One region of the Geodermatophilus sp. URMC 60 genome, then DNA from elsewhere that is predicted to be linked to it. Evidence: riboswitches for the same ligand, from Rfam matches in the RefSeq annotation. Region 1 holds a riboswitch; the other holds the start of a gene.

Region 1 (3,202 bases):
CGAGTGCGCGGACGCCGTCCGGCCCGAGGGCGCTGCCGGCGTCGGGCTTGGTGGGCGTGGTCCACACCGGGCCGATGCCGACCAGGTCGACGGTGCCCGCCGGCAGTGCGCGGGCGACGTCCAGCTCGGCGACGGAGGAGACGCTGAAGCCGAGCAGCCGGCCGGGCCCGAGCAGGGCGCGCACCTCGGCCGGCGGCAGGTCGTCCTGGCCGACGTGCACGCCGTCCGCACCGGCCAGGAGCGCGACGTCGACGGCGTCGTTGACCCAGAGCGCGACGTCCGGCCGATCGGCCAGGGCCGCCTGCACCGCGCGGGTGAGCTCGAGCAGTTCCCGGCGGGGCGCGGTCTTGTCCCGCACCTGGACGGTGGTGACGCCGCCGGCGACCGCCGCACGGACGACGTCGGCGACCGGTCGCGGGGTGGACAGCGCGGTGTCGGTGACCAGGTAGAGGGTCGGGTCGAACGGGCGGTTCACCGGATGTCAGCCCTCGTCAGGGCCTCGCCGTCGACGGCGTCCAGCGCGTCGAGCCAGGCGGGCGCGAAGGTGCCCGGGCCGTGCGCCACCCGTGCGGCCCGCTCGGCGGCGAGGGCGACGTGCGCGTGCGCGGCCACGGTGCCGGTGAGCGCGTCCCCGGTGGCCGCGACGTAGGCGGCGACCAGCGCCCCCAGCGCGCAGCCCGCGCCGGTGGTGCGGGTCAGGAGCGCCGATCCCCCGCCGACGCGGACGGTCCGCCGTCCGTCGGTGATCAGGTCGACCTCGCCACTGACCGCCACGACCCCGCTGGTGCGCTCCGCGAGCTCGGCAGCCGCCTTGGCGGCGTCGTCGGCACTGTCGGTGCTGTCCACGCCGCGACCGCCACCGCCCGCACCGGCCAGCGCCATGACCTCCGAGGCGTTGCCGCGCACCACCGTGGGGCGCAGCCCGACCAGCTCGGTGGTCAGCTCGGTGCGGTAGACGAGCGCGCCGACGGCGACGGGGTCGAGCACCCACGGCGTCCCGGCCGCGCCCGCCGAGCGGGCGGCCAGCCGCATCGCCTCGGCGGTGCGGGCGTGCACCGTGCCGACGTTGACCAGCACCCCCGAGGCGACCGCGGCGAAGTCTGCGGCCTCCTCCGGGGCGTCCACCATCGCCGGGGCGGCGCCCGCCGCCAGCAGGGCGTTGGCGGTGATCGCCTGGACGACGGTGTTGGTGAGGCAGTGCACCAGGGGGGTGCGGGCGAGCAGCGCCGCGCGGGCGGCGCGCAGGTCGACGGCCGGCATGCCGGTGACATCCCTTCGCCAGTGCGAACTGGAGCAGGTTCGACGGGTGTGCTCTCAGTCCCCGGTCGGGGACACCCCGTGCCACGTGCACCCCGAACGTAACACCGCTCCGCCGTCGTGCTGCCGGCACGGCGGCCTGGCTGCCCGCCGTGGGCGGCGTCGGGCGGCGGGCCGGGGTGCGCCGGGGGCGTGCGACAGGATGGCCGTCGTGCTGCTCGCGTGCCTCGCCGTCCTGGTGGGCGCGACGGTGCAGGCCGCCGCCGGGTTCGGCCTCGCGCTCATCGCCGGCCCCGCCCTCGTGGCCGTCCTCGCCCCCACCGAGGCGGTGACCACGCTGATCGTGCTCGCCACGGCCACGACCCTGCTCCTGCTCCTGGTGCGCCGCGGGTCGCGGCCGGCCGTCCGGTGGGCCGACGTGCGCGTGGTGACCCTCGCCGCCGTCCCCGGGGTCCTGGCCGGCGTGCTGGTGCTCGCCGTGGTCAGCAAGCCGGCGCTGCAGCTCGCGGTGGGCGTGGGCGTGCTCGCGGCCGTGGGGCTGCAGGTCCTGCGGCGCCCGGCCCCCGGCGGGAAGGAGCCGTCACGGTGGGCCACGCTGGGCGTGGGGCTCCTCGCCGGCATCCTCACCACCACGACCAGCACCAACGGGCCACCGCTGGTGCTCTGGCTCGAGCGGCGGCAGGTGCCCCCGGCGGAGATGCGGGACACCCTCGCGGCGCTGTTCCTCGCCCTCAACCTGCTCGGCGCGGCGGTGCTCACCGCGTCGGGGCGGCTCGCGCAGGCCTTCCGCCCGGAGGTGGTGCTGGTGCTGCTGGCGGCGGCGGTCGTCGGCCACGTGGCGGGCCGCCGGCTGTTCCACCTGCTCGACGTCCGCCGGTTCCGCGCGGCCGGGCTGGCGCTGTCGGCGCTGGCCGGTGTGGCCAGCATCGCCGCGGGGCTCGGCTGAGGTGGTGGTGCGGCCACCTGCCGGGAGCGAGCGCCTCCTCCGGTTGATCATGGGGTTGTTGCAGGCGGACGCGCAGTCGACGGCGCGCCCTCGAGCATCGACCCCATGATCAACTCGGCGGGCGAGGGGGCAACGCGAGGCGGGGCTCGGCTGAGGTGGCCCTCACTCGGTGAGCGCGACCGGCGGCAGCCAGTCGGCGTCGAGCAGCTCGGCGATCTCCCGCAGGGCGGAGGTGTCCGCCCCGGCGGTGGAACCGCTGACGGCCAGCCGCTCCACCATCACCCGGGCCACCTGCTCCTCCACCGTGTCCTCGGCGAAGGCGACCCGCCACGGGGAGACCTGGCCGTCGCGGTGGGTGCGGCCGGTGACCTGGCGGGCCTGGATGCCGGAGAAGCGCGGCTGGTGGAACAGCCCGACCCGCGGCGTCGTGGCGGCCGCCGCTCCGCCGGGGAGCAGCTCGCCGGCGTGCAGGCTGATCGAGGCGGTGACGGTGAAGACGCACACCGGCGCTGCGCCGGTCTGGAAGCGCAGCCGCTCCGCCTCGACGTCGAAGCGGTCCCTATTTGATCCCGCACCGCCGTAGATGCAGGCCACCGCGATCCCGGCGTCCTGCAGGGCCTCGCGGATCGGGTCGGCCGCCGTCTCGACGAACTCCACCGACACCGCGACCTGCCGCTCGGCCTCGACCTGGGCCCGCACCCAGTCGACGGTGGCCTGGACCCGGATCAGCCCGGCCTTCTGCCGGAACCGCAGCAGTGCGGCCCGTCCGCGGGCGGTCTGTCGCGCCTTGCGGGCCAGCTGCATCTCGGCGCGGAACTCCTGCCACCCCGACTCGTAGGCGGCCTGCTCGGCCGGGGTCAGCGCGACCGGCGTCCCGGTGACCGACACCGGTCCCCACGGGGCCGGCCGGTGCAGCGCCGCGGGCGGGTCGCCGGCGGCCAGCCAGCCCTGCAGCCGCGCCAGGTCGGCGCGGCGCTCGTCGGCGTCCTCGGTCCACGC
Region 2 (3,202 bases), 150 kb from region 1:
GGTGAGCGAGGGCTCGCGGCGGCGGGCCTCTCGCGGGGTGAGCCGCTCGGCGTCCAGGCCCAGCTCCTGCTGGAAGGCGTGCAGCGCGGCGAGCTCCCGGACGTCGTCCTCGTCGAAGCCGACGACGAGCGTGCCGGCGGTGCGCAGCCCGATCGACATGCCGGTGGCCTGCTCGACGTCCGCGGCGAAGGCCGGCCAGCGCTCGACCGAGGCCAGGCCCAGCCGCAGCAGCGATTCCTCGCGGTACCCGGCCTCGGTGACCGGGGCGAGCATCCCCGCCGCGGCGGCCGACGCGCCGGTGCCGGGGGAGTCGTCGACGACGGTGACCGACAGGCCGCGCCGGGCGGCCCGCCAGGCCGTGGCCAGCCCGATGAGCCCCCCGCCGGCGACCGCGACGTCGGTCATGCCGGGATCCTCCGCCGGCGCAGCCACCCGGGCAGGCAGATCAGGGCGGTGGACAGCACCGCGACGCCCAGGCCCACCAGCGACGCCGACCAGCCGTTCGCCGGGTCGATGCCGACATCGGCCTGCCGGGCGCTCCACCACGCCGTCCAGCCGGCGCCCGGGCCGGAGAAGTACGTCGGCAGCGTGAGCTGGTAGGCGAGGAAGCCGGCGAGCCACGGCAGCAGGAGCAGCGGCCGGGCGGGAGCGGTGTCGGAGGTGTCCCAGGCACCCCGCGGCGTCGCGGCGTAGGCGACCGCGAAGACGCCGACCAGCGGGACGAAGACCGCACCGATGAGGAAGAGGAACGGCTCGTAGGCGGCGATGTCGAAGGTCAGCGCCAGCAGCGTCGCGACGGTCCCGACGCCCAGCGCGAGCAGCCGGCGGTCGGCGCGGGCGACGAGGTTCTGCGTCGAGACCGCCGTCGAGTAGACGTTGGCGAAGGCCTCGTCCAGCTCGACGGTGACCAGCACGAGCACCGCCACCGCACCCAGCGGCACGGCCAGCAGCGCGTCGATGACGTCCAGCCCGGCGCTGCCGTAGGCGGCCAGGGCGACGACGCCGAGGGTGAACATGGCGACGGTGGCCAGGCCGTAGCCCAGCGACGCCCCGGCGAACGCCGCCCGGCCGCTGCGCACGTGCCGGGTGTAGTCGGCGACCAGCGGGAACCAGGAGATCGGCAGGGCGATCACGATGTCGGCCGCCGTCCAGAACGACGTCGCCGCGCCGGCGGTCAGCGGCGGCAGCGGTTCGGCGAGCACCTCGACGAACAGGTAGACGACCGCGGCGAGCGCGGCCCAGACGGCGTAGCGCGCCAGCACGCGGGCCACGCCGAGCGGGCGCAGCGCCATCGCGGTGGCCAGCACGCCCGCGGCCAGCACGAACGGCCAGCGCGGCGCGTCGAGGACCCGGGACGCGGCCTCGGCGATGATCACGATCTCGAAGGTCGCCCAGCCGACGCACTGCACGAGGTTGAGCGCGGTGGGCAGCGCGGAGGCGTGGCGGCCGAGCAGCCCGCGCAGCAGCACCATCGTCGGCACCCGCTCGCGGGCGCCGGCCGCCGCGGCCAGCCCGAGCAGGACGCTGCCGATCACCGCGCCGACGACGATGGCGCCGATCGTCGTCGACAGCGGTCGGCCCGGGAGGACGACGAAGACGGCGGCGACCGGCAGCAGCAGGCTGACGCCGAGGTTTGCCCACAACCCGAACGTGTCGCGCAGGCCGAGGGTGGGGGCCGGGGCCTCGTCGAGGGTGAGGGGCGCGTCCCCGGTGGGCGCGCTGGTGCGGACGTCGTCCGACGTGCTCATGGTCGCTCCCTACGCCGGCATTACCCGGTCAGGTTCCAGCGGTCGGCGACGCGTCGGAGTCGCCCTCTCAGCCCGGTCCGCCCGAGCTCCCGCACATGGCGCTGTCCACCATAGGCCCATCCGCGGCGCGGGTTACGGGCCTCCGGGCACGGCCGCGTACGGTCGCCGCCGTGCCGGTCGCCGACCTCCTGTCCTCCCATCCCGACGCCTGGCGGGGAGCGACCCGCCACCCCTTCCTCGACGCCGTGCGCGACGGGACGATCCCGGTCGCCGCGTTCGACACCTGGCTGGTGCAGGACGCACGCTTCGTCGCCGACCTGCTGCGCTTCCAGGCCCGGCTGCTGGCCCGCGCGCCCCGCCCTGCGCAGGCCGTCCTCGCCGGCGGGCTGGTCGCGCTGGTCGACGAGCTGACCTGGTTCGAGGAGCAGGCCGCCGTCCGCGGGCTGGACCTCGGCGCGCCTGCGCTGCCGGCCGCGGCCGCCTACGCGCAGCTGCTCGAGCGGCTCGAAGCCGCCGACGTCGGGACGGCGCTGACCGCGCTGTGGGCCATCGAGCGCACCTACCTCGACGCCTGGTCGGGAGCCCGGCCCGGGGCGCCGGAGTACCAGGCCTTCGTGGAGCACTGGACGCTGCCGGGCTTCGCGGCCTACGTGGCCGGCCTGGAGACGGCGGCGGACGGCGTCCCCGCGCCGGACGCCGACGGGACGTTCACCGAGGTGGTCGCCGCCGAGACGGCCTTCTGGGCGATGGCGGTGGAGGCCCGATGAGCCTCGCCGCCGAGCTCTGGACGGCGAACGCCGACCTGGCCGCCGAGGCGCTGGCGCACCCGTTCGTCGCGGGCGTCGGCGACGGCACGCTGCCGCGGTCGGTCTTCGCGGGCTACGTCGCCCAGGACGCGTTCTTCCTCGAGTCCTTCGCCCGCGCCTATGCCGTCGGGATCACGCACAGCCCCGACCGGGCGACCCTGGACACGTTCGCCGACCTGCTCGCCGGCGTCCGGGAGGAACTAGCGCTGCACGCCGGCTACGCGGCGCGGTGGGGGATCGACCTCGTGGGGGTCGAGCCGCTCCCGGCGACCCTGGCCTACACCGACTTCCTCCTGTCGACGGCGTTCCTGGGTGGGATCACGTTGACCGCTGCGGCGATGACCCCCTGCGTGCGGCTCTACGCGCACCTGGGCCGGTCGCTGTCCGCCGAGTCGGCGGGGGACTACGCCGAGTGGGTCACCACGTACGCCGATCCGGGCTTCGAGGAGCTGGCCGACACCCTGGAGCGGCTGCTCGACCGGCACGCCGAGGACACCCCCGCCGTCCGGACGGCCTACCGGCGGGCGATGCAGTTGGAGGTCGGCTTCTTCGACGCCGCCTGGCACATCGTCTGACCGCGGTTCCACGTGGAACCCGCGGTGCTCGCAGGACGTGACGATCCGATGGAGGGGACGAGGTGGCGGCGGT

The links. A riboswitch is a leader RNA that binds a small molecule or an ion and turns the genes downstream of it on or off. The one in region 1 is predicted to bind thiamine pyrophosphate.
Region 2: another riboswitch for thiamine pyrophosphate. It lies ahead of ACWIX3_RS04570 (purine-cytosine permease family protein); the one in region 1 lies ahead of thiM (hydroxyethylthiazole kinase).

What each region holds. Positions count from the first base shown of each region.
Region 1 is NZ_CP199958.1:796,113-799,314, reverse strand. It holds gene thiE (thiamine phosphate synthase) at 1-475, opposite strand, end outside; gene thiM (hydroxyethylthiazole kinase) at 472-1,260, opposite strand; TPP riboswitch at 1,254-1,349, opposite strand; gene ACWIX3_RS03855 (TSUP family transporter) at 1,469-2,203, shown strand; gene ACWIX3_RS03850 (helicase) at 2,366-3,202, opposite strand, start outside.
Region 2 is NZ_CP199958.1:948,553-951,754, forward strand. It holds gene thiO (glycine oxidase ThiO) at 1-405, opposite strand, end outside; gene ACWIX3_RS04570 (purine-cytosine permease family protein) at 402-1,748, opposite strand; TPP riboswitch at 1,738-1,851, opposite strand; gene ACWIX3_RS04575 (thiaminase II/PqqC family protein) at 1,919-2,515, shown strand; gene ACWIX3_RS04580 (TenA family protein) at 2,512-3,129, shown strand.